DNA from 3 places in the Sphingomonas sp. BL-S-28 genome. Region 2 is predicted to be linked to each of the others. Evidence: predicted binding sites of a transcription regulator. Region 2 holds the regulator's gene; each other region holds the start of a gene.

Region 1 (2,268 bases), on a different replicon from region 2:
GCCGTAGAGGATGACGATCTTCAGCTCGGTCTGCAGCGCGTCCCACGGGGTGGTGAGGTCGAAACCGAAGTGCTCGGCCAGGCTGGAGAGCACCTGCATGTAATAAGGCGAAGGCGGATTCGACTTGGCCCAGGGCACGATGGCGCCCTGCTTGAGGCTGAGATGCTCGTTCGGGACAACCAGCTGCGGGTCGAACAGCAGCTTCTCACCCAGTCCGTCGCAAGCCGGGCAGGCGCCCTGCGGGGCGTTGAACGAGAACAGGCGCGGCTCGATCTCCTCGATCGTGAAGCCGCTGACCGGGCAGGCGAACTTTTCGGAGAAGACGATGCGGTTCGGCGGCAGGCCGGCGCCCTTGAGGTTCTTCTTGCCCCCTGCCCCAGCGGAAGCTGGGGTCGCTGTAGTCGCATCACCACTGCCAGCGATCCCAGCTTTCGCTGGGATGACGTCAGCGACATTTTTGTCGGCCAGGTCGATATAGGCCAGCCCTTCGGCCAGCTTCAGCGCCTGTTCGAAGCTGTCGGCAAGCCGGGTCTGGATGCCGTCCTTCACCGCGATGCGGTCCACCACGACCTCGATGTCGTGCTTGTACTTCTTGTCGAGCGCGGGGGCGTCCTCGATGGCGTAGAGTTCGCCGTCGATGCGCACGCGGGTGTAGCCCGCCTTCTGCCACTCGGCCAGTTCCTTGCGGTATTCGCCCTTGCGGCCGCGCACGACCGGCGCGAGCAGGTAGGCACGGGTGCCCTCCGGCAGTTCCATCACCCGGTCGACCATGTTGGAGACGGTCTGCGCCTCGATCGGCAGGCCGGTGGCGGGCGAATAGGGAATGCCCACGCGCGCCCAGAGCAGGCGCATGTAGTCCCAGATCTCGGTCACCGTCGCCACCGTGGAGCGCGGGTTGCGGCTGGTGGTCTTCTGCTCGATCGAGATCGCGGGGCTGAGGCCGTCGATATGTTCGACGTCCGGCTTCTGCATCATCTCCAGGAACTGGCGCGCATAGGCGGAGAGGCTCTCCACATAGCGGCGCTGCCCTTCCGCATAGATCGTGTCGAACGCAAGGCTGGATTTCCCCGAGCCCGACAGGCCGGTGATGACGATCAGCTTCTCACGCGGGAGTTCGATGTCGAAACCCTTGAGATTGTGCTCACGGGCGCCGCGGACGGTGATGTGGGAGAGACTCATGGGGGAGGTATGTTCCAGATTTGTTCGCGATGCGCAAGCCGGGCGCAAGCCAGAAATGCGCGGTGAAGACGCGGGTTCGCGACGCCATGTGGGAACGACGGTCCCGATTGCAACAGAGCCATGTACGCGGGTTGTGTCGCACGCGATGCCGTTCGTCGGCGGCGGAATGTCGTCCATCGGTCGCTAGATGCCGTTCACCGATCCGACGGCCCGCGGACTTGAAAGCGTCATGCATATGAGCAATAAAAAGGCTGCCCGAAAAGAATAACGACTCGCTTCTTGCTTAAACGACGATCTATTTGAAATAAGTAGACACCGTGCGCAAGGGAGAGCCGAAGCGATCGTTGCGGGCCGATGGCAGACATTTGCATCGAATTGAGAGTGTGGGGTTTATCGAGCACAGGTGCGCCAAGCATCTGTGCGAGAGGGATTTTTTCAGATCGCACAGGGTCGTCGCAGCACATGCGCCGTGGAACCGATGTTCCGGGGACATGCGACTGTGCCCTTGAAGGAGGAGAACCCAAAATGTCCAGGAATTCCATGATCGCTTCCGCCGTCCTTTTCGGGGCCGCGCTTGGCCTTGCCATGCCCGCCGCCGCGGAGGACGTCGTCGTGAAGAACCGCGTCATCGATCCGAACGTGCCGCACGTTTTCGTGACCTACAACGACCTCAACCTTGACAGCGAGGCCGGCCGAGATCGACTGACAACACGGCTTGATTCCGCCGTTCGCACCGTCTGCGGCACCGCCGACGTGCGCAATCTGGACGAATTGAGCCACATGATGGACTGCAGGGACGAGTCCACTACGCGGGCCTATGCAGCCCGCGACGAACTCTTCGCGCAGCACATGGCCGCCCGTGCGCAGGGGCAAAACCTTGCCGCAGCCAGCACGCCGACACTTGCCGTTGTTGCCATGCGGTAACGGCGGCGCACCTCCGGCCCGGACGACAACCGGGCCGGAAGGTCGCACGAATGGATCGAATTGCTGAAACTTTCGGCAACCCGGCCGTAGCGACCGCAAACACGCACACACCAGAGACTACTTCCTGTTGGAATGACTTTCCCATCTGCGGAACTGATCTTCTAC
Region 2 (2,268 bases):
GACCGGTGTCGCGATCGACCTGGTTCTGATGCCGATTGCCCTTTATCATTTCCACCGTGCAGGCGTTTTTGGCGCGCTGGCCAATCTCGTGGCCATTCCGCTGACGACTTTCGCCGTCATGCCCCTTGTGGCCATTGCGCTCCTTCTCGACGTCGTCGGTCTTGGAGCGCCGGTATGGTGGCTTGCGGGCCACGCCATTGCGCTCCTTCTCGAACTTGCCCATGTCGTTGCGGATCTTCCCGGCGCGGTTCGCCTCCTTCCGGTGATGGGAGCGGGGCATTTTCTCCTTTTCGTCATAGGCGGTTTGTGGCTGGCCTTGTGGTCGGGGAAGGTGCGCTTTCTCGGTCTCGTTCCGGCGTTTGCGGGTGTCGCCGGATTGGCGCTGATCGTTCCTCCCGACATTCTGGTGAGTGGTGACGGCCATTATATCGGCATGGCGGTGGGGGATGGGCGACCGGCTATCCTGCGCGAGAGCAGGAGCGGCTATGCGCTGGACAATATGTTGGAAGTTGCCGGGCAGCGCGAACTGCCGCTCGCGCTGCCCGGACAGCATGAGGTCCGATGCAATGACGACTTTTGCGCGACCGCCTTCTGGCGAGGCGAGAGGATGTGGCATGTTCTGATCGCACGCAGCGATGCTTATGTGCCGATCCCTTCGCTGGCACGCGCCTGTGGCCGCGTGGATATCGTCATCGCAGATCGCTCGCTGCCGCAAAGCTGCAAGCCGCGATGGCTGAAAATCGATCGTCCCATGCTGAAGCAAACGGGCGGGATCGTCATAGATTTGAAAGGTCAGGCGCTGCGAACGGTGGCCCAAAGCCATGGCAGCCATGGCTGGTGAGATATTTGGAGGGGTTGATCCAACTGCCTCGGATCAACCCCTCCAACTCCCGTATGTCCCGTTTTCCGAACCATCCGGTGTTTTCACCCGATTGGAAAACACCCCAAGAATGCCGCGAGCCTGTGCGGCGATGCCAGTCCGGCGATCGGGTCCGTACCCCTTGTCAGTGATAGCGGCGCAAAATGCCTGCGAGCTTGCCCTGAACCTGCACTTCCCCGGCGCCGTAAATCTGGGGCTCGTATGCGGCGTTCGCCGGATCGAGCCGAACCTTTGGCCCTTCGCGGCGGAGATACTTGAGGGTGGCTTCCTCACCGCGGATGAGGGCCACCACGATTTCCCCATCGCGCGCCGTATCGGTGCGCTTAACAAGCGCCAGGTCGCCATCGAGAATACCGGCCTCGATCATCGAATCACCAGAAACCTCAAGCGCATAGTGATCCCCCGAACCCAGTAGGGCTGCCGGCACCGGCAGCATCGCCTGACCTTCGATTGCCTCGATCGGAACGCCGGCGGCGATGCGGCCGTGTAGCGGTATCTCGATTACGTCGTTGGCCGGTTCCGGAGCCCGTGGAGCCGTGCGCAGAGCAGCGGGCGCTTCTCGCGGTGTCGCAGGCGTAGTGGCGGCAGCAGGGCCCTTATTGGTCACATCGTCAGGCTGGCGAAGCACTTCAAGGGCGCGGGCCCGATTGGGGAGACGACGGATAAAGCCGCGTTCCTCCAGCGCCGAAATCAGCCGGTGAACGCCCGACTTCGATTTGAGGTCCAGCGCATCCTTCATTTCTTCGAAGCTGGGCGAGACCCCGCTCTCTTCAAGGCGCACCTGAATGAACCGGAGCAATTCGTGCTGCTTGCGCGTCAACATCTGGCTGCCTCACCTGCTTCGCCGAGATTGGCGGTCTGTTCCCTTCACGAAGAACACATGGAGGTTCGTTCGCGAACAATGAGGGAACAATTAAGCAACGAATCCGGTAACGTCAAGCAATACCGCCATTCTGGAGCAAGTACACCCAAACCGTATCCCCGCGATTGGCAGCGGGGGCGTTGGCGGGGCGATCGATAAGAACATTGCTTGTGGCCAGAGAGACCAAGGCGCTGCTGTCCTGCACGCTATGGGCGCTGACGGCTTCGCCATCCCAAAGGCCGCGCACGAATTCGCGTCGATCGCCGCTGGGCGGCAAGGCGTCGGCCAAACGGGCCAGCAACGGCATCGGTGCAGGCCTGCGGGCGCCGAGCAACGCGCGAAGAGCCGGCAACATGAAGTGGTATGCGGTTACGAGGCTGGAGACCGGATTCCCCGGCAATCCGATCACGATCTGCGCGCGCTGGCCACGCGCTTTTCGCGTCACCAGCAATGGCTTGCCGGGCCGGATTGCCACGCGCCAGAAATCCAGATCGGCACCCCATGCTTCGAGTGCGGGACGGACGAG
Region 3 (2,268 bases), 840 kb from region 2:
TTGCCGAACTTGCCGACCGCGAAGCGATCAGGGAATGCCTCTATCGCTATTCGCGCGGCGTCGACCGGCTCGATGCCGACATGGTGCGAAGCGCCTATTGGCCAGATGTCGTCGACAAGCATCTGGACTTCGAAGGCAATGCGGAGGAGTTCATCGCCTGGGCCTTTCCGGCCATGCAGTCGATGGACCAGACCATGCATCTGATCGGCAATGTGCTGATTGCGATGCACGGGGATCACGCGGACGTCGAATCCTACTTCTACGGCTATCACCGTATCACCGTGGACGGGCGCAAGCTGGATGTGATCGGCGCGGGGCGCTACCTTGATCGCTTCGAGAAGCGCAACGACGAGTGGCGGATCATCGAGCGGCTGGTGATGACCGACTGGTTCCGCGAATATGCCGATTCCGCCGATTGGAGCTTGGGTTTGCTCGGCCAGCGATTGGATATTGGCGGACGTTTTCCGGACGATCCCAGCTACAGCAGGCTCCAGCTAAGACTCTGAAAATGGTTTAGGCCGTAAACTCATAAACGGCACCATCGAGATTTGAAGCAAAATGGTTCAGCGCAAGAAGGGAAGGCGCCGCCGCTCTCCCCCGTCAATTGATATGACGAAGAGGCCGTAATATTCGTTATCGCCCGCGTCCTGCGCGTAGACGAGTGCCTTGCCATCCGGCGATGGTGCAAGATCGACCTGGACATCGTCGCTCTGGATGAGTTGGATCGGCCATCCGCCCGCGACATCTACGCTCGACAAATAGTATCGCCCGGTGAGGTTGGTCACCAGGAACACCTTCCGCCCGTCGATGTTCCAAGCCGCATCGACTATGCCACGAACGACGCCCAGGTCATCGAGAGGCACTGCTGCGGCGTTCGCGACTGTTGGAGAATGCAGGCTTGGCGGATCGGTGACACTGCGCGCCGGAGTGGGTACCGTAGCTGAAACGGCCTCGCGAGGATAACGCGAGAAATGCTACTATAGTCATATTACGCATAGCATCCCCGTCATGCTCGTAATGACAATATTACTCTCACAGTCAATTTGTCGATTTCATTTCGGATTGTCGGTGTGCTTACCGATTTCAATCACCCAGTAAATTTACCCAACTGGATACTCTCGCGGATGCGTGTCGTAGTCCATGCACGGTTTTATATACAGGCCGCACACCATCCCTCAGCCAAAGCGCGGCGATAGAAGATCGATGGAACGACGAGCCCCGCGCTTGCACCGCGACAGAAAGGAACATATAAAGAACAAATGTCCCGACTCGCGATCAAGGCCCAGCTGTCGATCAAGGAACGCCTCGAAATCCTCGCCGATGCGGCCAAGTACGATGCGTCATGTGCCTCGTCCGGAACCGCAAAGCGTGACAGCCGCGACGGGCGGGGCCTCGGATCGACTGAAGGGATGGGAATCTGCCACGCCTATGCGCCGGATGGGCGCTGCATCTCTTTGCTTAAGCTGCTGCTGACGAACCATTGTATCTTCGACTGCCATTATTGCATCAACCGGAAAAGCTCGAACGTGCGGCGCGCCCGGTTCACGCCGCAGGAGGTCGTGGACCTCACTCTCTCGTTCTACCGACGCAATTATATCGAAGGGCTGTTCCTGTCCTCCGGCATCGTCAAATCGTCCAGTCACACGATGGAGCAACTCATCGAAGTTGCCCGAATTTTGCGGGAGGAGCACGATTTTCGCGGATACATCCATCTGAAGACCATTCCTGAGGCGGATCCCGAACTGTTGGCGCAAGCCGGACTTTGGGCCGATCGCGTCTCGATCAACGTGGAACTGCCGACCCGGGACGGTCTGGCCCGGCTGGCGCCCGACAAGAACGACAGCGTGATCGAAGGCGCCATGGACAAGCTTTCCGGCGCCATAGTGGAAGCGCGGGACGCAAGCCGGCGTTTCACGCGGGCGCCCCAGTTCGCACCGGCCGGACAATCAACGCAGATGATCGTCGGCGCCGATGGCGCCAGCGATGCGCAGATCGTCGGCAAGGCCAGCTCGCTTTACGATCGCTTCGCGCTCAAGCGGGTCTACTATTCGGCCTTCAGCCCAATCCCGGAAGCAAGCGCAGTGCTGCCACTGACGCGCCCGCCCCTGATGCGCGAACATCGCCTTTATCAGTCGGACTGGTTGATGCGATTCTACGGCTTCGCCCCGCAGGAGGTGCAACAGGCCACCGATCTCAATGGCATGTTGCCGCTGGATATCGACCCAAAGCTGGCCTGGGCTCTCAAGTTCCGGGAGAGTTTTCCGGTAG

What was found. Region 2 encodes LexA, which represses DNA repair genes until DNA is damaged. Its sites were predicted from a motif close to GTTCCNCNCTTGTTCT; they were not measured.
Region 1: a site for LexA is predicted at 1,191-1,206, ahead of uvrA (excinuclease ABC subunit UvrA). Genes of this name have one in related genera too.
Region 3: a site for LexA is predicted at 1,195-1,210, ahead of ACZ1JC_RS05450 (putative DNA modification/repair radical SAM protein). Genes of this name have one in related genera too.

Annotation. Positions count from the first base shown of each region.
Region 1 is NZ_CM145484.1:1,545,045-1,547,312, reverse strand. Features, by position in the region: gene uvrA (excinuclease ABC subunit UvrA) at 1-1,179, opposite strand, end outside; gene ACZ1JC_RS16070 (UrcA family protein) at 1,705-2,103, shown strand.
Region 2 is NZ_CM145483.1:51,492-53,759, forward strand. Features, by position in the region: gene ACZ1JC_RS00270 (ComEC/Rec2 family competence protein) at 1-841, shown strand, start outside; gene lexA (transcriptional repressor LexA) at 1,005-1,703, opposite strand; gene ACZ1JC_RS00280 (molybdopterin molybdotransferase MoeA) at 1,816-2,268, opposite strand, start outside.
Region 3 is NZ_CM145483.1:1,296,831-1,299,098, forward strand. Features, by position in the region: gene ACZ1JC_RS05440 (nuclear transport factor 2 family protein) at 1-506, shown strand, start outside; gene ACZ1JC_RS05445 (TolB family protein) at 564-863, opposite strand; gene ACZ1JC_RS05450 (putative DNA modification/repair radical SAM protein) at 1,260-2,268, shown strand, end outside.